One region of the Exiguobacterium sp. SH3S3 genome, then DNA from elsewhere that is predicted to be linked to it. Evidence: riboswitches for the same ligand, from Rfam matches in the RefSeq annotation. Region 1 holds a riboswitch; each other region holds the start of a gene.

Region 1 (8,084 bases):
GACGTTCGAACTCGATCCGCTCGGTTATGAAGCGATCAAAGACGTAATGGACGATTTGACGCATAAGCGTGAATCGAAACAACCACTTGAATATCCGTCATGCGGCAGTGTGTTCAAGCGCCCGCCCGGTTACTTTGCCGGTAAACTGATTCAAGATTGCGGACTGCAAGGCAAGCGCATCGGCGGGGCGGAAGTATCACTCAAGCACGCGGGCTTCATCGTCAATATCAATCAGGCGACAGCGACTGAATACATCTCGCTCATTCGTCACGTCCAAGCGACGGTCAAACAGAAGTTTGAGATCGAACTTGAACCTGAAGTGAAAATCATCGGTGAAGACATCGCCGTCGAAAACGCATAAACATACGCAAGACGCCCGAACGGGATTTTCCGTTCGGGCGTCTTTCTGTCCGCATATTTCGGATGTGTTCGATTACGCGTGGAGCTGCTTCGTGACGGCTTCAGAGGCTGGTACGAACGTGTAGCCGAGGTCACGGGCGACGGCTTCGTATGTGACCGTACCGTCGATGACGTTCAACCCTTTGAGGAGCGCTGCATTTTCGCGAAGCGCCGGGAAGATTCCTTTTTGAGCGCACTCGACGATATAAGGCATCGTCGCGTTCGTCAAACCGAGCGTCGACGTGCGCGGGACCGCCCCTGGCATGTTGGCGACGGCATAGTGCTGCACACCGTAGCGTTCGTACGTCGGCGCGTCATGCGTCGTAATATGATCGATCGTCTCACAGATCCCGCCTTGGTCGATGGCGACATCAACGATGACTGACCCCGGTGACATTTGTTGCACCATCTCTTTCGTGACGAGTTTAGGTGCTTTCGCGCCCGGGATGAGGACGGCACCGATGACGAGGTCGCTCTCGGCGACTTGCTTCGCGATATTATAGCGGTTCGAGATGAGCGTGTTGATCGTGTTCCCGAACTGGTCGTCGATTTGGCGGAGACGAGCCGGACTGATGTCCATGATGGTCACGTTGGCTCCGAGACCGATGGCGATGCGGGCCGCGTTCATTCCGACGACACCGCCCCCGATGACGGTGACGTTCGCACGAGGCACCCCGGGAAGACCTGCCAAGAGGATCCCTTTGCCGCCATGCGGTTTTTCTAAAATTTGCGCCCCGATTTGAGCAGCCATCCGTCCTGCGACTTCGCTCATCGGTGTGAGCAGCGGAAGCGTACGGTCGACTTCGACCGTCTCGTAGGCGATGGCGGTCATGCCTGAATTGACGAGCGCTTTCGTGAGTTCAGGTTCGGCCGCTAAATGTAAATACGTGAAGAGCGTGAGGTCTGGACGGAAATATTGATACTCTGACGGCTGTGGTTCTTTTACTTTCAAGGCGAGTTCAACGTCTCCCCAAACGTCCTGTGCTGAATCGACGATGCTTGCCCCAGCGTCGATGTACTCCATATTCGTGAAGCCGCTCCCGATACCGGCCCCCGTCTCGACGAGCACCTCGTGTCCGAGTTCCGTCAAGACGGATGCACCCATCGGCGTCAACGCGACGCGGTTTTCGTTATTTTTAATCTCTTTCAATACCCCGATTTTCATGTGTAGTTCCCCTTTCTATCTGCTGACACAATCTGTTCACACCTCTAGTATAGACCCAAGTGAAATCGCTGTCTTTAGCATGGATTCTAAAAACGGCAACCCCCACTTTGTGATTTTTCACAAAGTGGGGGTCAGTCGTCTTGACGATATTGTCCGGCCTTGATCGCTAAATAAATAGCAGCCCGTTCCGGGAGCGAGACTTGGGTGATGCTCGTCAGTTCTTCGATCCGTCGAATCCGATACAAGACCGTGTTCGGATGGATATGGAGGTGGGCGGCGACTCGTTTGACGTTCCCGTCAAAATAGAAATACCATTCAAGCGTCGTCACGAGTTCGGTGTGGTGGACTTGGTCATACGCCTGCAACCGTTCGATCGTCGGGTGCGTCTCGAGGCGCAGGCCGATCCGTCGGGACAAATCGGGGACGAGTTGATAGATGCCGATCTGCTCGAACGCCCGGGCACTAGCGAGCTCGAACGGGAACTTCCGGCGTAGCGATGTGACCCGTCTCGCTTCCTCGGTCGCGGCATAGAGCGTATCGCTCTCGAAGAAACGACGGCTAATCCCGAGGCGAGGTTCGGCGTCAGTGAACTTGTCTTGAAGCTGGGTCTCGAAGCGGTCGGCCCACTGGAGGAGGGCGGCCTCTTCTTCAGATAGCTCGGACTTCATATAGTGCCAGACGAGCAGCTGTTGGCCGTCGATGGCGTGAAGGACGACCTCGATCGCTTCTTGTGTCGCAAGCGCATAAAATAACCGCTCAGCGAATTGCGGAGTGATCGGCTGCAAGCAGTCGATGATCGTCAGGCGATTCGCGACGGCGATTGGGGCAAGTTCGTTCAAGCGTTCCCGATGTGCGGGAGCGAGGTATGGCGAAGCGAGCACTTCTAAAAAGAAACGCTCGAGTTCGGCATCGATGCGACGTTCGTGCATGGCGATCGTCATGAGCAGTTTCTTGGCGATATTTGCCCCGTCCTTCAAGACGGTGAGTTCCTGCTCGGAGAACGGGGTCGTCCGGGCCAGGCTCCAAATGTAGCCGAGCACGTCTTCTTGCTGCTTGATGACGACGGCGGCGCGCTCGCTGAGACCGATGGCCATCCGGGCCGGGATGACGACAGGCTCGTCTCGGTCGATCAGCTCTTGCAGGATACCGCTTTCCCACAAATCTTCGATGACGGCTTCCGGGACACGGCGGCCGATGATGGTCGCAATCCGGGCCGGGTCGGTCGAGTCGGGATGCGTGCTATAGGCGAGTAGCTGATGGTGGCGATTTTCGATCGTGATCGGTGCGCGGATCGCTTGCCCGATCGCTTCGGCGAGTGTGTCGAGCGATTCATATGATTTCTGTAAAAAAGGCATGTCGATTCCTCCTCTCTATCACTATACCGTCTCTGTTGTGAAAGTTCACAAAAAGATGGATAGTTTTTGAGAGGGGAACGACATGCCTGAACGTGTGTATCGTTTACATGGGGAAAAATAGTCCGACGACGAGGCCGAGCAATGCGCCGACGATGACTTGGTACGGTGTATGGCCGACGAGTTCGTTCAAGATCGGTGTGTCGTGCTTGATCCCTTTAAAATAGTCGTTCAATAGACGGGCTTGGAAACCGACGGCTTGACGGACGCCGGTCGCATCGTACATGACGATCGTCGCAAACGTGAGCGCGAGGGCGAACATGCTCGAGTCGAGGCCTTCAGCCCGGCCAATCGCGGTCGCGAGCGCGACGACGGTCGAGGTATGGGAACTTGGCATTCCGCCTGAGGCGAACATAATTTCAAGTTCAAAGTCACGTGTTCGAATGAGTTCGGTCACAAGTTTGGCCGCCTGTGCGATAAACCAGGCCAGTATTGCGGCGAGTAACGGTTCGTTAAAGAGCAATTCAGTCACTTCCTGTCTGACAATAGTATCTACACTATACCCGATTCCATGCCGCGCTAGACGTAAAGTTTCTGTCAAAAATAGCGTCGCGGGCAAATGCCCGCGACGCTATTCGGTCGATTTTTGTTACCCGACGACGCCTTCAGTCTCTTGAAGTTTTTCCGCGATGTTCTCGATGATAAAGCGGTTGCGTGGATGCTCCTGACACTCTTTCGAGCATGAACGCATCTGTTTCGGCTCACACTCTTCACAACAGAAGTGTTGTTTATTGCACTCCGGGTTGGCACAATTAACGTAACGGGTCGTCTTCGTTCCGCAGTGCATACACGCTGAAACGACTGACGGATTGACCGTGTTGACCGGGACGTTGATGCGCTCGTCAAAGACGTAAAGCTCGCCGTCCCAGTTTTCACCTTGCGTCGCTTCGTCCTTGCCGTACATGGCGACGCCGCCTTTTAAGTGGAAGATGTTGTCGTGACCTTGGTCACGCATATATGCGGTAAATTTCTCGCAACGGACGCCTCCGGTACAGTACGTGAGAAGTGTTTTCCCTTCGTAGAGGTCTTTGTTCTCCTCGAGCCAGTCTGGCATGTAACGAGAAGCCTCTACGTCGATTTTGATCGCATTTTTGAAGTGACCAAGATCGTACTCGTAGTTGTTACGAACGTCGAGGATGACGACATCATCGCGATTCATCATCTCTTTCCATTCTTCCGGTTCGAGATACGCACCGTGTTGTTTAGGCACGTCGAACTCGCCATCAAAGCGCCACGTCACGAGCTCTTGTTTGTGACGGACAAAGATTTTCTTGAAAGCATGCTCTTCGACTTCATCGATTTTGAACTCGATGTCGCTGAAGTATGGATCGGCTTTCAAGTCGTTCATGTACTGTTCGGTTTGTTCCCAAGTGCCCGAGCACGTCCCGTTGATTCCTTCGGAAGAAATCAAGATACGTCCTTTGATCCCGAGGTCCTTACAATACTTGAGGTGTTGTTGTGTCAGTGTTTCTGGGTCCTCGATGTTGACGTACTTATAGTACAGTAAGACCCGCATTGGTTTTGTTTCCATGTTATTGCTCCCCTGTGTTCAGTTTTTTGCAGGAAAACGAACGTTGGGTTGTGTCGTTCGACGAATGAACTTGCCTGCAACCACAAGTCCATTATTATATGATAGATATCACAGTGAAATTTCGCAAATACTTTTTATTTTTTTTGAGGAGGGCAGGGGGATGCGTCCTCTTGAACGAATTCGGGTAAAAGGTAGTAACGAAAGCCGAAGGTGGAAACTGAGATGCTCACATCACTACAACAATATATATTGAACATCATCGAATGGCTCCAAGGACTGCCGGGAGGTCCTTGGGCTGGACTCGGAGCCCCGTTCCTAGAAGCGATTTTCCCGTTTCTCCCGCTCGTCTTGATCATCTCGGCGAACGCTGCCACGTATGGCTTCTGGCTTGGTGTTCTCTTGTCATGGATCGGCAGTTTGGCAGGGACGCTCCTCGTGTTCGCCGCCGTCCGATACGTGTTCCGCAAACCGATGACGCGTTGGCTCGAAAAACATAAACAGGGTGTCTATTGGCTCGATCGCATCAACCATATGAGTCCAATCTCGCTCGGATTCTTATATTCGTTGCCGTTCATCCCGGTCAGTTTGATCACGTACTTACTCGCCTTGATTCAAATGCCGCTCCGAACGTTCGTATTGGCGGCCGGATTCGGGAAACTGCTCGTCGTCATCATCTTCTCGGTCATCGGTGATCAGTGGCAAGAGTTCATCCAAAGCCCGTTCCGCTTATCGATGCTCGGCCTGCTCTTGCTCGTATTGTGGGCGATCAGTCGCGGTCTCGAAGAACTTCTCAAACGGCGCGCTTTCAAAAAACGGAACGAAGAGCTCAAACGTAAACGTGAAGCAAGAACATAAAAATCCTCGAAGGCGGCCGCCTTCGAGGATTTTTGCTTAGTTGGTTTTTTTGAAACGTGGGAAGTTGAAGACGATCGCCAAGCCTCCGCAAATGAACAGGAGGAACGGATAGAACATATACGGGACGAGGGCGGGGGACGCCGTGTTCGTCAACTCGGCGGCGATGAGGAGCTGCGCCCCGTAAGGCAGAAGTCCTTGTACCCCGCACGAGAAGATGTCGAGTACGCTCGCTGACTTTTTCCGTTCGATGTCATACGTATCGGCGATATTCGCGGCAAGCGGGCCTGCTACGAGAATCGAGATCGTATTGTTCGCCGTCGCGACGTTCGTCGCACTGACGAGCCCGGCGATGCTCCATTCCGCACCAGCCCGGCGCTGAATCCGTGACGTGAGTGCATCTCGTAAATAGGTGAGTCCACCGTTATGCGAGATGAGCCCGACGAGTCCGCCCATGAATAACGTCAAGAGCGAGATCTCGGCCATGCCCATCATACCGTCGGCCATCGCCGTAACGTAAGACGTGACGGCCAAGCTTCCGTCAATCAGTCCGATGATGCCAGCGAGCGCGATGCCGCCGAGCAAAACGAGGATGACGTTCAGTCCGGTCAAGGCGAGGACGATGACGGCGAGATACGGAATCAATTTGTACCATTCGAACGCGGCCACTTCAATCGTCGATTCTCCACTTGAGAGAACGGCTAACAGGACGGTCGTGATGATTGCGGCCGGGAGCACGATCCAAAAGTTGGTCCGGAACTTGTCACGCATGTTCGTCCGCTGTGTCCGGACGGCGGCGATTGTCGTATCTGAGATGAATGACAAGTTGTCTCCGAACATGGCCCCGCCGACAACGGCCGCGGCCGCGATCGCGATATTGACCCCGCTCTCTTGATGGATGCCGAGCGCGATTGGGGCGAGCGCGGCAATCGTACCGGTCGATGTGCCCATCGCCATCGAGATGAAGGCAGCGATGACGAACAATCCGCTCAGTAAGAGTGACGGCGGCAGGAACGTCAACGCCGCATTGACCGTCGCGTCAATCGCACCGATTGCACCGGCGACGTTCGAGAACGCGCCAGCGAGCAGGAAGATGAATATCATGATCAAGATACCTGGATTACCGGCGCCTTGGGCGATACGTTCGACGGTCTGTGTGACGCTTCCTTTCGTCATCATCGCGGCGACAATTAAAGCGATCAACGCCGCGATCAGCACCGGGAACTTGTAAAAGTCACCATAATAAATACCTGCCCCGATAAAGAAGACGAGGAAGACGAGCAAGGGCAAGAGCGCCCATTTGTTAGCTGTTGGTTGTTCCAATCGATTCACCTCATTTCATAGAATAGAAAAAGAGAGCCTTCCGAAAAAGGCTCTCTGTAAGAGACACCCTTTTCATCTTTCGAGCAGAACGCTCGCTGGATTTGGCACGGGTTACCCGCTGCCGAGACATCTAAGGGCCAGTCCCTCCGTCTCTCTTGATAAAAAGTCGTCATGATGTAGTTGTTAGACACGTTTTCTAACGTACCTGTTTCAAGTCGGGTTGTCAACAGAAATCCCCCTGCGCCAATGGACGCGGGGGGAAGTCATGTCGTCAAAAAATTATAATGGGCGACGCGGTTACGACCGGCGTACTTGCCGCCGACGTAAAGGGCCCGGTCAGCGTTACGAATCGTATCATCAAGCCGTTTGTCGCCGAACGCTTGAATCGTATCGACGCCGATCGAGGCGGTCACGGGAATATCGACCCCATCGACACGGAACGGCTTATCTTCAATCTTCTGTCGAATCCGTTCGGCGATATCGACGGCTTGGTCGACGTCGCAATGATTGAGCAGCAAGATGAACTCCTCGCCCCCGTAACGGGCCGCAAAGTCATCGGTCCGGAGCACTTGCCGGATTCGCCGTCCGAACTCTTGGAGCACGCTGTCTCCGACTTGGTGACCGTGCGTGTCATTGATTTTTTTAAAGAAGTCGATGTCGAGCATCGCGACTGAGATCGGGTACATCGAGCCGTCCGAGATTTGTTGAATCCCATACTCGTAGAACGCGCGCGCGTTGGCGAGCAGCGTCAAGCTATCGGTGCGGCTTTCCGTGTATAGGCGGTCGCGTTCGTGGCAACGGCTGATTGTTCGGTTGAACGACTTCAACAGTTTCATCATCTCGTTTTGAATGATGGGCGGATAGCCATAGACGTGTTCACCGATCATGACGATGCGTGTGCGGATCCCGTCAATCTCTTCTGACTGGACCGAGATGAAGCTGTGGTAATCGTCATGAAACGCTTCTGACAACGCTGCGTCCCATTCGAAGCGCATCTCATAATCGACAGACTTGGCGTGTGGATGGCGCGCTTCAATCAAGTCGAAGACGATCGGACGGTCGATCGGCTGTCGCGTCAACAAATCGAAATAGAGCGTTCGGTCGAACAGGACGAACTCGACAAACCCTTTATCATATTGGTTGAGGCGCTCACATTGACTCAAGAACACTTCAATCGCCTGGGCCTCGCTTTGAGACAGGGAGACGGCCTCTTTCGCTTCATCGTACTGTTCGATCAATGACTTGAACGCGTCTTGGCGCCCTTTTTGGATCATCAACCGCTTAATAAAGAACGTGAGGGCGGCCGCGATGCTACTGACGACGAGCAAGTTCGTCTCACGGAAGAACGACGCGGCAAGGATGAAGACGAAACTGACGATGTACGTGTAAAAAGCGATATTCA
Region 2 (8,084 bases), on a different contig from region 1:
TCTATCACGGCCATGAGAGCGGGAAAGTCGAGCGGGACGAGGTGCTCGCGTACGCCGAGGCACTCGACCAAAAACGAGCCGGCGTCCTCCGTTACGGCTTCGTCAATCAAATCAATCATCCCCCATTCATCGTGGCGATCGAAAAACGGGCATGAAAACAGGCGACTCGCGTGAGTCGCCTTTTGTCTATTCCCGAATCAATTCATAAAACGTGATGAGCGTCTCCGCGAACTTCGTGTTCAGCCGTTCATAGCCAAAGTGTGGGAACCCTTCGAGCCGACGGATGTAGACTTGATCGCCGCCGATTTTGCGGCAGACGTTCAACGTCAGCCTCACGTCGGCGAAACGATCGTCCGGCGCGTAGAAGCAAGCGAGCGGTAAGCGAGGTAAATGTTTCTTCTCCTCTTGATGCTCGACGATCTCTTCTTCGATTTCGCGGTACTGCGCGTATGTGATCTCGCCGAAACGAGACGACTCTTCCCCGCCGCCGGTGAACGTCATCATACTGAGCGGCAAATCGGGGCGGAACCGGTCGACCGCACTGGCGACGACTTGCTTGAGCCCGCCGATTTGGCGGGACGAATGCCAATCAAAGAGCGGGGAGATGTATGTCAAACTCCCGAGCGGCACGTCGTACTCTTGCAGGAGGCGGTTCGTCAAGAGCGCCCCGAGACTGAAGGCGATGACGTGAATCGGTAGTTTGGACTGACTCGCTTCCCGTAGCGTGTTCTTGATCAGCTGTTTATGGTCTTCTGCCGTCAGTCCGACCGTCTGTCCGGTCACGACAAGCACCTCATAGTCGACACTGAGTCGCTGCAAAAATGCTTCGCTGAGCCGGGACGTGAACTGCAACGGGTAAACGATCACGATAACCCCTTTTCGTGATTCTTCTTCATATGTCATGCTGTCACCTCATTATTAGTATGTCTCATCAATTCTAACAAAAAACATCAGCCGCTGACTGATGTTTGAAAGAAAATCCGTCTGGAGTCTTAGCGTGGGTCGTAGCGCAAATGGATAAGCTCCATCGGTTGATCATACACTTCTTCTTGAATTCGGTTCAGTTCGGTGAACGCTTGATGGCTTAAGAACGCGATCGCCTGCTCGTTCGAACTCTCGACATACAGCTCGATCGGCTGCGCCTTCCGCTCTTGGAGATGTGTCAGCAGTTCTGCCCCAAGTCCTTGGCGATGGTGAGCCGGATGAAGATAGAGACGAAGCACTTCCCAAGTATCACCGCGGTCGATCGCATGGTAAAACCCGATGACGTCTCCTTCGGCCTCACCGACGATGAACAACTGTTCTTTCGCTTCTTCACTCGAACCGATGGCCCGGACGATCTCTTCTTGTTGATAGGCGCGCTCCATCACCTTAGACCGAACGTCATCTGTCACACTGATGGTCGCAAGTGCGATATCTCGAATCGTGGCGGCATCTTCTGGTACGGCTTCCCGCATCTTCATAACAGCTTCCCCCTTTTGGCCAATCTAGTACTATCATTCCCCATCACGTAAAAAATATCCTGCCCTTCTATTACTTTTTCGTGTCGAAATAAAGCAGAACGTTATTTTCTATTTTAACTAGGGTATATGAGTACCAATGCCAACTTACAAAGGAGTGTTTAGACATGGAACCAACATTACAAAACGATCCACACGCAGATAACGCCAACAACCCGAATCGCCAATTCGACCAAACCAACTCGGGTGGTCCTAGAATCAACGTCGTGACCGGGATGCTTCTCGGTGCGCTCGTCGGCGGTCTGATCGCCCTACTTAGCTCGTCGAACCGTGAGACGACGAAACAGTCGCTCACGAATGCGAAGTCGTCTGTCGGCGGTCTCGTCGACACGATCAAAGAAGATCCGGCCGGTAAAGCGTCTCAAGTCATCGAGCAAGTGAAATCGGCGTCAGGTATGATTCAAGAAGTGTCGACCGATGTGCAAAACGTCTATGAAAAAGTTGTCGGTGAAGTCGACACGGTCAAAGAAGACGTGAACAAAGTCGTCGAGACGGCCCAGGAAACAAAATCAGATTTGCAAGATATTGGTGAGAAAGTCGTCGAGGCGAAAGATACAGCACTCGGCAACGAGAACGCAACAAACGAAAATAAACCACAAGCATAATAAAAAAACGACCTTTCTCGCGAAAGGTCGTTTTTTTATGCTTATGCGAAACGTTTTGCGCCTTCTTCAAGCAATGCCGCTTTGTCCGTCTGCTCCCATGGGAGTTCAACGTCTGTGCGACCAAAGTGTCCGTAAGCTGCTGTCTGTCTGTAGATCGGGCGACGAAGGTCGAGCATCTTAATGATGCCGGCCGGACGAAGGTCGAAGTTCTCACGAATGAGTTCAACGAGTTCAGTCTCGCTCAATTTACCAGTGCCGAACGTGTCCACCGCGATTGAAACCGGGTGTGCGACACCGATCGCGTATGCAAGTTGAACTTCCGCTTTGTCAGCAAGTCCAGCTGCAACGAGGTTTTTCGCCACGTAGCGGGCCGCGTATGCTGCCGAACGGTCAACTTTGGTAGGATCTTTACCTGAGAACGCACCACCGCCGTGGCGAGCATATCCACCGTATGTGTCGACGATGATTTTACGTCCTGTAAGACCTGCATCACCTTGTGGTCCACCGATGACAAAACGGCCAGTCGGGTTGATGAAGTACTTTGTCTCGGCATCGATGAGTTCAGCCGGGATGACTGCTGCGATCACGTGTTCTTTAAGGTCCGCTTGGATTTGCTCGAGCGTGATGTCTTCTGCGTGTTGCGTCGAGATGACGATCGTATCGATACGGACCGGGTTGTTGTCTTGGTCGTATTCAACAGTTACTTGCGTCTTACCGTCTGGACGAAGGTAAGTGAGCGTTCCGTTTTTGCGGACTTCTGCCAAGCGACGTGACAATTTGTGAGCGAGTGAGATTGGGAGCGGCATGAGTTCAGGTGTCTCGTTCGTTGCATAACCGAACATGAGGCCTTGGTCACCGGCACCAATCGCATCGATTTCTTCGTCAGTCATTTGACCTTCACGAGCTTCGAGCGCTTGGTCGACACCGAGTGCGATGTCTGCTGACTGCTCGTCGATTGCTGTGAGTACAGCACAAGTCTCAGCGTCAAAACCATATTTGGCGCGCGTGTAGCCGATCTCACGAACAGTTTCACGTACAACTTTCGGGATATCCACGTAAGTCGATGTCGTGATTTCACCAGCTACGAGCACGAGACCTGTCGTGACAGACGTCTCAGCCGCAACGCGGGCGTTTGGATCTTCAGCCAAAATTGCATCCAAAATCGCATCTGAGATTTGGTCACAAATTTTATCCGGATGTCCTTCAGTGACGGACTCCGAAGTGAAAAGTCGACGGTTCAAGTTTGACATTTCGAAAAACCTCCTATTAATAAGGGTGATGTGTGGACGGTACTCGTTCCCCTTACGCGTTGCTTTGGGACGGTAATGAAAAAAACCTTTCGCCACGTTCAATGGGAAAGGTTGAATCGTTCTTCCTTACCCTCTTATCGTTCGAAGCTGTCGCTTCGCTTCAGGATAGCACCTTTTCCGAAAAAGACTACAGGATCGGACGGTTGCTGGGCTTCGTAGGGCCTTGTTCCCTCCACCGCTCAGAATAAGAGTATCCGTTACGAACACCATCATATAAATGCCATACCGTTCTGTCAAGCGTATCTGCTTAATTTGTAAATTTCTTCGTAATCACGGAAATCATTTATGTTTGTGAAATATCAAACATTTTTTTGACGGTTTCCGTTTTTTCACTCCCCGCTTATACAGAATATGTTAGAATGTCTTTGTAAGAAAGCGCTTACTTTAAAGGGTAAAGAAATGCTTGTTTTCGATTAGTGTGTCACATATAATGAAAATGTCATACTAATTAAACGCGGAAGTATGCGGATTTCATCCACATCTATTTAGGGGAAAGGTGGGATTCAGGATGGCGACTACGCTCCTGAAAATCGAAGAATTAATTAAGGGTGCCGATGTATTACGGAACTTAACGGTTCCAGAACTGGTGGAAGAAGCCATTCGTAACGGTGAAGGCGTACTGACGAAAGACGGGGCTTTATCGGTCAGTACAGGGAAATTCACAGGACGGTCACCGAAAGACAAATTCGTCGTCCAAGATGAAGTCAGCAACTCGTTAGTGGACTGGGGGCCGATCAATCAGCCGATCGCAGAAGAAAAGTTCACCGCTCTTCTCGACAAAGTCCTCACCCATCTCGAGACGAAACAGAAGCTGTATTATCTCGAAGCTTCGGCTGGAGCTGACGAGCACTACACGCTACCTGTACGCGCCATCACCGAGTACGCGTGGCACAGCTTGTTCGCGAAGCAGTTGTTCTTGCGAGAGTGGCCGACGAGAGCTGCGTTTGACCCGTTCACGGTCATTTATGCACCGAGCTACAAGGCCGACCCAACAGTTGACGGGACGAACTCAGAAACATTTATCCTCGTCTCGTTCGCCAAACGTACCATTCTGATCGGGGGAACAGAATACGGCGGCGAAATTAAAAAATCGATTTTCTCGGTCATGAACTTCCTATTACCTGAACAGCACGTCTTGTCGATGCATTGCTCGGCCAACGTCTCGGACGCCGGGGAGACGGCGCTCTTCTTCGGACTATCGGGCACGGGAAAGACGACGCTATCGGCCGATATGGAACGGCATCTCATCGGTGACGATGAGCACGGTTGGTCACCAGACGGCATCTTCAACATCGAAGGCGGTTGCTACGCCAAGACGATCAACTTGTCGCGTGAGAACGAACCTCAAATTTATGACGCCATCCGTTTCGGATCGTTGATCGAAAACGTCATCTTGAACGAAGACCGCTCACCCGACTACAAAAACATCTCGCTCACCGAAAATACGCGAGCAGCTTATCCGATTCAATACATCGATAACGCGATGCTCCCTTCACGGGCCGGTCACCCGAACACGATCGTCTTCTTGACGGCCGATGCTTACGGGGTGCTCCCGCCGATCAGCAAGTTGACGAAAGAGCAGGCGATGTATCACTTCCTATCTGGCTACACATCAAAACTAGCCGGGACGGAGCGCGGCGTGACCGAGCCACAAGCAACGTTCTCGACTTGCTTCGGCTCACCGTTCTTGCCGCTCGCCCCGGAACGATACGCCGACATGCTCGGCAAGTTGATCGAACAGCATAACGTCGACGTCTACCTCGTCAACACGGGTTGGACCGGCGGGGCTTACGGTGAAGGGTCGCGTATGAAGCTCAGCTACACACGGACCATGGTGAACGCCGCGATCAACGGTCAATTGCGTGACGTCGACACTGTGAAGCACGACATCTTCAACGTCGACATCCCAGTCCATATCGACGGCGTCCCACAAGACGTGCTCAACCCACGTGACACTTGGAAAGATACGGCTCATTACGATGTCGAAGCGCGAGCGCTCGCCTTGAAGTTCCAACAAAACTTTAAACGATTCACGAAAGCGAGTGAGAAGGTCATCGCGGCCGGCCCAATCGTCTTCTAACTCAAAATGACTAGTACCCCGCTCGGGTACTAGTCATTTTTTCTTGCAATCGCCAACATCCAATCCATCGCTCGGTCCGTCGTCTTCCATTTTTCCCAGAACGGGAGCTGATGGGCGAACGGCAAGATCCAAAGCTCTGCTTGCGAACCGATCTTGTCGGCGAGGGCGGTCGCATGACGAAGCCGGACTTGCTCGTCGTCCGTCCCATGAATGAGTAGCGTCGGCGCCTGCCAGTCTTTGAAGAGCGGAGACCGTTCGACATACGCCTCATGGACCGCCGCCGGGTCTCCCCCGGTCATCCGGCGCAACATCTTCCGCATCGAACGCTGTTCTTCATACGTCCATTCCAAATTCGTCACACCCGCCCACGACGTGACCGACGTGACGGGACGTTTTGATGCGAGCGACAACGCCATCATGCCGCCCCGGGAAAAGCCGAGGGCGTGGATCGTCTCGTGCGTCCGGCTAACGCGGTCATACAGAGACACGACGTCCTCTAAGTCGGCGCCTCCGAAATCCTCTTTTCCGGTTCCCCCGTGGTTCCCGCGATAGACCGGCGCCACGACATGGAACCCTTTCGCCGCGAATTGCATTAGCCGAGGCAACCGGACGTCACCAATCCTCCCGGTGCCGCCTCGTAAATAAAACAGCACCTGGCCGTTCGGGCGTTTTGGCGTGATCGTGTAGGCGACGACTTCTTCCCCGTCACTCGTCTCGTACCAACCTCGATGAACGGGGTATCCCGCATAAGGAGGCAGGACGTCGACTCGATCAAACCAACTTTTTGTCATGGAGTACTTTCATCGTTTCGGGCAACACTTTATCTTTCATCATGAAACTGTAGCGGCCGTTACGGAGCAGGTTCGTCGGTAACGTGTCCAACAAGACGGCCCCGTCGGTCTCATCGACGGCCGGATGATCCTCGAACCGTTCGATTTCCGCAAAATAAATATTTTTGATGACGGTGTCACCACGCCCGAGCACCCGGTACTGCCCTAAATAATGGAGCGTCTTGACGACACCTCCCGTCTCCTCGTACACTTCCCGAATCGCCGCGTCGTCTTCGTGTTCTCCGGGTTCGACTTTCCCTCCCGGAAATTCGAGTCCGCGCTGCTTATGCTTCGTGAGCACCCATTTGTCCGCATAGCGGGCGACGACCCAGACGTGAAGCGGCGTATCCGAAAATGGATAGTGCTCGAAGCTCAACTCGACTTTATTGTGATAGTAGTCCGTGAATGTCAACATAGTCCATCCCTTTCTTTCCCGTGTCTACTCTCACTTTACCTTGTCTCACCCTAGTTTCAAACAAAAAAATAGGCCCGCCGAGGCGGACCTACAATAAATCATTGGTTTAAGCGCTTTTCAAGCTCAGCTTTTTGTTCCTCGTAACCTGGTTTTCCAAGCAACGCGAACATGTTCGCTTTATATGCTTCAACACCTGGCTGGTTGAACGGGTTGACTCCGAGAATGTAGCCGCTCATCGCGCACGCCTTCTCGAAGAAGTAGAACAAGTAGCCGAGATGATATGGCGTCATCTCTGGCAATTCGACGACGAGGTTCGGCACGTTTCCGTCCGTGTGGGCGAGGAGCGTTCCTTCTGCCGCCTTGTCGTTGACGAATTGGATCGTCTCACCGGCAAGGAAGTTCAAGCCGTCGAGGTCTTGTGCGTCTTCAGGGACGTTCAAAGCGTGACGGACGTTCGTGACACGGATGACCGTCTCGAACAAGTCGCGGCGACCTTCTTGGATGTATTGTCCCATCGAGTGGAGGTCAGTCGAGAAGTCAACTGCCGCCGGGAAGATCCCTTTGTTGTCTTTGCCTTCCGACTCGCCGTAAAGCTGTTTCCACCACTCTGATACATAGTGGAGTGCCGGTTCGTAGTTGACGAGAAGTTCGATTGATTTACCTTTCGCATACATGGCGTTACGGACGACCGCGTACTGGTACGCCTCGTTCTCTGAAAGTTCAGGTGAACTGTAGGCATTTTCCGCGTCACGCGCACCTTCCATGAGGGCATCGATATCGATGCCTGCCGCCGCGATTGGAAGCAAACCGACTGGTGTGAGGACAGAGAACCGTCCACCGACATCGTCCGGAATGACGAACGTCTCGTAACCTTCTGCATCAGCGAGCGTCTTCAAAGCGCCACGGGCACGGTCTGTCGTCGCATAAATGCGCTCGCGTGCGCCGTCTTGGCCGTACTTCTCTTCCATGAACTGCTTGAGGACACGGAAAGCAATTGCCGGCTCTGTCGTCGTTCCCGATTTTGAGATGACGTTGACTGAGACTTCTTTGCCTTCGAGTACTTGAAGCAACTCCGTCATGTACGTTGACGAGATGTTGTGGCCCGCGAAGAAGACTTGCGGGGCGTTACGCTCCTCTTTTGACAACACGTTGAAGAATGAATGTTGCAGCATCTCGATGGCTGCACGAGCGCCGAGATACGACCCACCGATTCCGACGACGACGAGGACGTCTGAGTTGTCGCGGATTCGTTCAGCGGCCGCTTTGATACGTGCGAACTCATCCGTATCAAAATTCGTTGGAAGGTCGACCCAGCCTAGAAAAT
Region 3 (8,084 bases), on a different contig from region 1:
TCGCGTCGCCCGCGTTCTTTGACGACACGGTCCGGTTCGCGAATGCGCATGACCTCATGGTCGTCCACGACTTCGCCTACGGCAGCATCGGTTTCGACGGTCACGTCCCGCCGAGCTTCCTGCAGACGCCGGGAGCGAAAGACATCGGCATCGAGGTGTATACGATGTCGAAGGCGTTCAACATGTCCGGCTGGCGGGTCGCTTTCGCCGTCGGCAACCGCGACATCATCGAGGCGATCAACACGTATCAGGACCACGTCCATGTGAGCGTGTTCTCGGCCATCCAAGAGGCGGCCATCGCCGCGCTCGAGTCACCGCGTTCGCTCCGGGACGACTTGTCACGGTTGTATGAGGCCCGCCGCGACCGGCTCGTCGACGGGTTACGTCAGGCCGGATGGGACATCACGGCCCCGAGCGGCTCGTTCTTCGTCTGGGCGAAAGTGCCGGACGGGGACGCCAAATCGTTCTCGCATAAGCTGCTCCACGAGGCAGGGGTCGCCGTGACGCCGGGCTATTTCTTCGGCTCAGAAGGCGAGCGGTACGTCCGGTTCGGACTCGTCTCCGCCGAGCCGAAGATCGACGAGGCCGTCGAGCGGATCGAGAAACTGTTCGCGACGTATGAAGAGGTCCGGGCATGATCCGCCAAGCCGTGCTCGAGTACGACCATGCGGATGACGCGCTCGAGCGGCTCGATGAATTGATCGCTGGCCGTCGTGCTCACGTGCTGCGCGGCCAGAACGGTTTTGACGTCGTCAAGCGCGTCCTGCCAGCGATCACTGCCTATCCGACATCGCTGTTCCGTGGCGAATGCACGGACGCGGAGGTCGAACGGCTCCGTTTGAAGGATGTGGATGTCCTCCTTGCCGTCGGTGGGGGCAAGCTCGTCGATACGGCGAAACTCGTCGCTTACCGGCAAGGTGTCCCGCTGATCGTCATCCCGACGCTCGCCTCGAACTGTGCCGCCTTCACACCGCTCAGCGTCATCTATGACGAGCAGGGCGCCTATGACCGCTACGACGTGTTCCGCGTCGTCATCGAGCGGGTCATCGTCGACGCGAGGGTCGTGACGGACTCGCCGTACGACTACTTCCGAGCCGGCGTCATCGACACGGTCGCCAAGTTTTACGAGGCCCGCTATTTGAGCGGCGACAGTTCGGCTGATGCCGGCGTCAATACCGGTCTCGCCTTGGCCGAGCAATGCGGCCGGCTCGTCGAACTCGACTTGAGTGAGTCCAGTTTCACCGCGTATGGGCCAGAGACCCGGTTCGCGGTCGATCACATCCTTGCCGTCGGCGGTGCCGTCGGTGGTTTCGGGGACGCCGGGACACGCGTCGCCGTCGCCCACGCCGTCCACAACGCGCTCAGCCGCTTCGAGTCGACCCATCCGTTCTTACATGGCGACAAGGTCGGCTTCGGCCTCCTTGTCCAAGAACGGTTGCGTGGCTCGTCTGACGCCCCGTATTTAGAGGCGTGGCTCGCCAGGATCGGCGCGCCGACGTCACTTGAGACGCTCGGACTCGTTCCGGCCGACATCCCGCAACTGGTCGACGCGGTCCGGGCCGAGACTGAATTGCAACGCTCACCCGTCCCGCTCGATATTGACTATTTGAAAATAATTTTTGAAAATTCAGTATTTTCTGTTTACAAATAAAAGGATTAAAAGTAAGATGATAACAATTAAATAAGACCGATAGCTTATCAAGAGTGGTGGAGGGACTGGCCCTATGAAACCCGGCAACCAGATCGTAACGATCATGGTGCTAATTCCAACAGACGAAACGTCTGGGAGATGAGCGTGTCCGACTGTCTTTGACTTGTCGTGCCCGCCACTCTTTATGAGTAGCGGGCTTTTATTTTGGAGGAGGAATCATTCATGAACATCAAACAGAAAACAGTACTCGCAGGAACATCTCTACTCGCGGCCATCGCCTTGTCGGCGTGCGGCCAATCGGACGCGAGCGAAGCGCTCAGCACAGAATCCCTCACGATCGGCGTGACAGGCGGACCGCACCAGCAGATCGCCGAGAAAGTAAAAGAACTCGCAGCCGAGGATGGCCTCGAGCTCGACATCAAAGTGTTCAACGACTACAACACGCCGAACACGGCGCTCGACGAAGGCAGCCTTGACGTGAACAGTTACCAGACGCTGTCGTTCCTCGAGCTGCAGAAGTCGGACAAAGGCTATAAGATCGACGACGTGTTCAAGACGGTCGCTTTCCCGATGGGGCTCTATTCGGATAAGCTGACGGACATCAAGGAGTTGAAGGAAGGCGATAAAGTCGCCGTCCCGAACGACCCGGCGAACGAACTTCGGGCGCTGCGCCTGTATGAGACGGCCGGACTCATCACCTTGAAAGAAGGATTGACGGACAAGGCGACGAAACGTGACATCGCCGAGAACCCGCTCAACCTCGAATTCATCGAGCTCGAGGCGTCACAGCTCCCGACCCAGCTCCCGGAAGTCGCGCTCGCGGCCATCAACACGAACTTCGCGATGGGTGCCGGCCTATCGATCAATGAGGACGCCTTGTTCCATGAAGACACGGTCGACAACCCGTACCCGAACTACGTCGTCGTCCGTACCGACAACAAGGACGATGAAGTCGTCGAGACACTCAAATCTTACTACCACTCGGACGAGGTCCGGACGTTCATCGAAGAGACGTTCAACGGCTCGATCGTCCCAGCGTTTTAAGGAGGCACTATGATCGCACTCAAACAGATCTCAAAAACATTCACGGTAAACAAAGGGACCGTCACTGCGCTCGACGACGTCTCGCTGACGATTGAAAAGGGCGAGATCTTCGGCATCATCGGTCGGAGCGGCGCCGGCAAGAGCACGCTCATCCGCATGATCAATCTGCTCGAACGGCCGACGTCAGGTCAAGTCGAGATCGAAGGGCAAGACATCACGACGCTCGACAAAAAAGGGTTATCGAAGCTCCGTCACCGCATCGGGATGATCTTCCAGCACTATAACCTGTTGAAGACGGCGACCGTCGAAGACAACGTCGCCATCCCGCTCCGCCTAGAAGGACTCGATAAACGCTCGATCAGCGAGCGGGTCGACAAGTATCTCGACATCGTCGGACTGACCGATCACCGGAAACATTACCCGGAGCAACTCTCGGGCGGCCAGAAACAGCGCGTCGCCATCGCCCGGGCGTTGGCGCACGAGCCGGACATCCTGCTCAGCGACGAGGCGACGAGCGCGCTCGACCCGGAGACGACCGAGTCAATCCTCGATCTGTTGCTCGAGATCAACCGCGAGCTCGGTCTGACGATCTTCTTGATCACCCATGAGATGGAAGTCATCGAGCGGATCTGTGACCGGGTCGCCGTCATCGACGCCGGCAAGATCGTCGAGGAAGGCGACGTCCTCGACGTCTTCTCAGACCCGCAACATCCGACGACGCGCCGCTTCTTGAAAGCGAACCTCGACGTGCCGAAAGAAGTCGTCGACGTGTTGAGCTCGCACGGGACGCTCGTCAACTTGTCGTTCATCGGTCACCAGACCGAACAGGCCGTCCTCGCCGAGCTGACGAAACGGTTCGGCCTGCTGCCGAACATCATCGGGGGCGGGATCAAAAAGCTGAAAGGCGGTCTCGTCGGCAACTTGCTCGTCCATCTCGACGGGGACCAGGCACAGACCGACCAAGCCGTCCGCTACCTTGAAGCGAGCGGCGTCAAAGTGAAGGAGGTGACGAACCATGCTACAGTTTTGGGAAAATTGGGGTGACTTGATTTGGACGGGCACGATCCAGACGCTGACGATGACCAGCGTCGCGCTCGTCATCTCGACACTGATCGGCTTGCCGCTCGGGACGCTCCTCGTCTTGACGCGGCCGAATGGCCGGCTCGCGAACCGTTACTTTTACGGGGCATTGTCGAGCGTGATCAACGTCGTCCGCTCGATCCCGTTCATCATTCTGCTATTCTTCATCTTGCCGTTCACCCGTTTCATCATGGGGACGACGATCGGCGTCCAAGGCGTGCTGTTGCCGCTCATCGTCTTCACGGCGCCATACATCGCCCGTTTGATGGAGTCGGCACTGCTCGAAGTCGATCGCGGCGTCGTCGAGGCGTACGAGGCGATGGGCATCTCGACGCGGAAGATCATCTGGTACGTATTGATCCGTGAGGCGCGGTCGTCAATCGTGCTCGGTCTGACGATCGCGACGATCGGTCTGATCGGTGCGACGGCGATGGCGGGTCTCGTCGGTGCGGGTGGACTCGGCGATATCGCCTATCAGTACGGGCATCTCCGGTTCGAGCCGGAGGTCATGTACGTGACGATCTTCGTCTTGATCCTGCTCGTGCAGTCGATCCAATCATTCGGCAACCGTTTGGCGGCCCGACTAAAGAAAGCCTGACAAAAGAGCGTCGCAAAATTTGCGGCGCTCTTACTGTTTGTCTAATAGTCGTTTCAAGTCGGCGATCCGGTTATGCCGCGGGATGAACGTCCGGATTTCTTTCTCGCTGAACCCGATCTGGATCCGGTTGTCATCGACGACGATCGGACTCTTCAAGATCTGTGGATGCGTCGCGACAAAACTGTACAGTTCGCGGAGCGACATCTCGTCGAGCTGGTCGGCCGCTTGTTTGTAGACACTTTTTTGGACAGACAAGAGATCGGTCGTCCCGTTTTCGGTGAGCCGGAGCATCTCCTTGAACTCGGTGAACGACATTCCTTGGTCGGTCAATTTCTTCTCGATGAACGGGATATTCTGTTCGCGTAACCAATCGAGCGTCTTGCGGGAAGAACTGCAGCTTGTATGCGTGAATACGGTGACCGTCACGACAACCACTTCTCCTTTGCGTAAGTATGGACTCTTTTATTTTCTCTCATTACTACGAGTCGAACGCGGAATATGTTTCAAATCACATATACTTTTTCAAAACGACGATACGATTTGTTTCAGACTAGTTCGGGTACATGACGAGAGAGACAACAAACAAGGAGGGGCTTATATGTTTGATTATACGGTGAAGACGGATCAGTCGGTCGAAGCAGTGGTCGAGAAGTTGAAAGCGACGCTCAAGGACGAAGCGTTCGGCGTGCTGTGGGATTTCGACTTGAGTGATACGCTCAAAGAGAAAGGTGAAGCCATCGACGGGGACTATCGTATCCTCGAAGTGTGCAACCCGAAAGAGGCCAAGAAAGTCATCACGGCGCACCGGGAGGGTGGCTACTTCCTGCCCTGCAAGCTCGCCGTCTTCACAAAAGACGGGGCGACCCACGTCGGGATGCCGAAACCGACGAAACTGATCGAATTGATCGAGGACGAGTCGCTCCAGTCCATCGCACTGGATGTCGAGACGAGACTGACACGCGCCATCGACCGCAGTGTATGACACGTCGATACTTACCTCGTTCGCTTTATGCGAGCGGGGTATTTTTTTGTGCCCTACTCCACTAAGTAAGATAATGGTAAAATTGGAATGGGGTTAGATGAAAGGGGAAGTCGCTTTGAAAAAACAACTCATACCGGTCGCGCTGTCTTGCCTGCTTCTAGCGAGCTGTTCCCAAACTAAGACAGACGTCATCAAATTGGATTATATCGACGCACACTGGAGAGTCAGCGCCTATTCGGCCGACAATCACATCATTCTTGAAGAGGCACATGAGACGTTGAGCGCCTGTACTGGTCCATTGACGACCGATTTGTCGGGTGACTTGACGGTGCTCGATACGGTCGTCGCGGGACGAACGCCTATCTCGATGAGCGTGAACGATAATGCATATAAACGCGTCACGTACGTCAAAGGGGATCAATTTTACGCCGTCTGCCAAGACAGCATTTCAGAGCGTCTACGGGCGGAAGTCATTCCCTCGTTCCCGGACTATGTTGACACAGAAAACGGAATCCGGATTGAGTGTCTTCCGTCTGTACGTCCGGGCGACGAATTCGCAAAAGAGTCTCTACGTAACGAAGAAAATTTAAAGGACAACGGCAATGAAGTGACACCGTTCTTCGACTCGCTCATTCAATTCTCCCCCGCATTTCACGGTGAAATCGAAATTCGCGTCGCTGGACGGGCGATGTTGTTCCCGTTGCTAGCGTTCGAACCTGCGATGGTGGGATTGGGGCAGACCGACGTCGCGATCGGTTACAATGAAGCCGATGAAATGCCTTACATATTGCTGTCGTACGGAAACGGTTATTTTACGATGATCCCGCTAGAGATTTCTCCGGAGATCGACGAAAGCAAGTCTGCCTATCATGAGTTAAAAGTAGAGCGGATTCCGCTCGAAGGGGAGCTCGTACCTGGGACTCGTTATCCGGTCTACGAATTCACGTATGATAAAAACGGAGCACCCGTCATGGACATCGTGACGATCGAGTTCAATCAGAACGAGCTCGTCTCAGAAAACACTCCGGAAACAGATCAGGCGTCACAAGTAAATCCATGGCTCAATTTGGATGAGGAGCCAAACATTTATCTCCATAAAGAGCCTTTTGATGGCGTCGCCGTTCAGGAGTATCCTTTCATCTTGAACGCAGCCGGCATCAAAATGGACGATCTCGTTCAAGCGATCGACGCCGCAAAACCGTCAAAACGATCTGGGAACGAGGGTGAGTATAGATGGTTGACACTAATTGATGGATTGAAAGGTCAAGAGTTCAAGGTGACGTACAAACAGCGCTCGAAAAAGATGGACGTCTTCTTGACGGATAAACTAACCGATGAGACTTACAAACTGACGAGTGAAGGGGCCGAGACGTTCCTGTCCTACTTCCCAGAATTGAAGAGTGACGTCGATAAGTGAGTTAAGAAAGCGAGGACTGTTATGAAAAAGATAACGTTGCTGTGGATGGGCATGCTCATCTTGACAGCGGGCTGCTCAGAAAAGGCTGAAGTCGTCCGCTACGATCATATCGACGCCCATTGGCAAGCCGAGCGGATTTCGAGCGGGTCACGAGAAACAGACGTGGACGCCGAGGGTATCTTGAAACAATGTGAAGCAAGTAAGTTGCTGTCAACTATCGAAGGGGACCACTTCACCGTACTCGGGATGGCGTATGCGACCCGAATGCCGTTTATCGATAACGATGCGGAAGTATACGCCTTCAACGAAGTGTCATACGTCGAAGGGGATGCGGTCTATGCGTTCTGTAAATCGGATCAGTTAGAAGGGTATCGGGCTGTCGCGCTCGATACGCGCCCATCCTATTTAAAAGATAAGACGGGAGTCGAGTTCCCGCTACTGCCTACCATCGAATTGGCGTCACAAGAAGTGCGGGACGCGTTACATAAACCGGACGCTATTTATAATGATGGACAAGAAGTTCGCCCGTTTTTAGACACTCTCTATACGATTTCTCCAGGGTTCAATGGGGGCATCGAGTTCGGGATTGGAGATGGCGGCGTGTTCTTCCCATATTTTGATTTCGGCCCGTATCTCGCCAAGTTTGATAGTTACGTAGCAATTGGATACGACATCTCGACGAACATGCCTTATCTGCTATTGTCTCAAGACGGAATTAATTATGGGATGTACGCCTTGAGCGACAGCGATCTCGTTAACGGTGTGGACAGTCTATCCGTGCGATCACTGAGTAAAGGTGGCAAGATGGACTCAATGTCGCCGCTCTCGTTATATGAATTGACTTATGAGACGGAAGGACAGACAAAGACAACGACCGTCTCGATCCGATTCAAGAAGAGCCCACTCATCACCGAAACGGCGGATACCGATGCTGTTTCGATCGGTTATGTCCACAAATATATGTACGAACCCGGTGTCTCATTTAACTATCCGGATGCAGTCAGCATCAGGGGGCAAGGCTATGAACGGTTGACCGAGGCGCTCGAGACGGGGACACCTTCGACCAAAAGTGGGGAAGCGGGCGAGTACATGTATTTGACGCTGCTGAAAGGAAATCGTGGTCAACAGTTCGAGTTGAGTTACCACAAACGTTCGCAGAAGGTTGATGTCTTCGTGAAAGATATGGACACGGACGAACAGTTCAAGTTGTCGAGTGAAGGTGCGAAAATATTCCATGAACTTTTTCCCGGTGCCGTGGAGTAAGCAGAACGTTTGGTTTGATGAGACTTCGGCTGCAGCGACGATTGGCGGT

What was found. A riboswitch is a leader RNA that binds a small molecule or an ion and turns the genes downstream of it on or off. The one in region 1 is predicted to bind S-adenosylmethionine.
Region 2: another riboswitch for S-adenosylmethionine. It lies ahead of metK (methionine adenosyltransferase); the one in region 1 lies ahead of EVJ28_RS03550 (Na+/H+ antiporter NhaC family protein).
Region 3: another riboswitch for S-adenosylmethionine. It lies ahead of EVJ28_RS07885 (MetQ/NlpA family ABC transporter substrate-binding protein); the one in region 1 lies ahead of EVJ28_RS03550 (Na+/H+ antiporter NhaC family protein).

The regions. Positions count from the first base shown of each region.
Region 1 is NZ_SJUU01000003.1:35,217-43,300, reverse strand. Features, by position in the region: gene murB (UDP-N-acetylmuramate dehydrogenase) at 1-361, shown strand, start outside; gene ald (alanine dehydrogenase) at 434-1,564, opposite strand; gene EVJ28_RS03570 (PucR family transcriptional regulator) at 1,696-2,919, opposite strand; gene EVJ28_RS03565 (divergent PAP2 family protein) at 3,023-3,448, opposite strand; gene trhO (oxygen-dependent tRNA uridine(34) hydroxylase TrhO) at 3,566-4,507, opposite strand; gene EVJ28_RS03555 (TVP38/TMEM64 family protein) at 4,730-5,362, shown strand; gene EVJ28_RS03550 (Na+/H+ antiporter NhaC family protein) at 5,399-6,682, opposite strand; SAM riboswitch class I at 6,752-6,847, opposite strand; gene EVJ28_RS03545 (GGDEF domain-containing protein) at 6,946-8,084, opposite strand, start outside.
Region 2 is NZ_SJUU01000002.1:152,824-160,907, forward strand. Features, by position in the region: gene mnmM (tRNA 5-(aminomethyl)-2-thiouridylate-methyltransferase MnmM) at 1-155, shown strand, start outside; gene EVJ28_RS02515 (alpha/beta fold hydrolase) at 187-903, opposite strand; gene EVJ28_RS02520 (GNAT family N-acetyltransferase) at 993-1,463, opposite strand; gene EVJ28_RS02525 (YtxH domain-containing protein) at 1,628-2,125, shown strand; gene metK (methionine adenosyltransferase) at 2,167-3,375, opposite strand; SAM riboswitch class I at 3,507-3,626, opposite strand; gene pckA (phosphoenolpyruvate carboxykinase (ATP)) at 3,944-5,515, shown strand; gene EVJ28_RS02540 (alpha/beta hydrolase family protein) at 5,545-6,306, opposite strand; gene ytkD (RNA deprotection pyrophosphohydrolase) at 6,287-6,760, opposite strand; gene EVJ28_RS02550 (glucose-6-phosphate isomerase) at 6,859-8,084, opposite strand, start outside.
Region 3 is NZ_SJUU01000006.1:171,733-179,816, reverse strand. Features, by position in the region: gene EVJ28_RS07895 (aminotransferase class I/II-fold pyridoxal phosphate-dependent enzyme) at 1-638, shown strand, start outside; gene EVJ28_RS07890 (iron-containing alcohol dehydrogenase) at 635-1,651, shown strand; SAM riboswitch class I at 1,693-1,796, shown strand; gene EVJ28_RS07885 (MetQ/NlpA family ABC transporter substrate-binding protein) at 1,874-2,695, shown strand; gene EVJ28_RS07880 (methionine ABC transporter ATP-binding protein) at 2,705-3,739, shown strand; gene EVJ28_RS07875 (methionine ABC transporter permease) at 3,711-4,373, shown strand; gene EVJ28_RS07870 (Spx/MgsR family RNA polymerase-binding regulatory protein) at 4,404-4,799, opposite strand; gene EVJ28_RS07865 (DUF302 domain-containing protein) at 4,972-5,355, shown strand; gene EVJ28_RS07860 (hypothetical protein) at 5,471-6,772, shown strand; gene EVJ28_RS07855 (hypothetical protein) at 6,794-8,035, shown strand.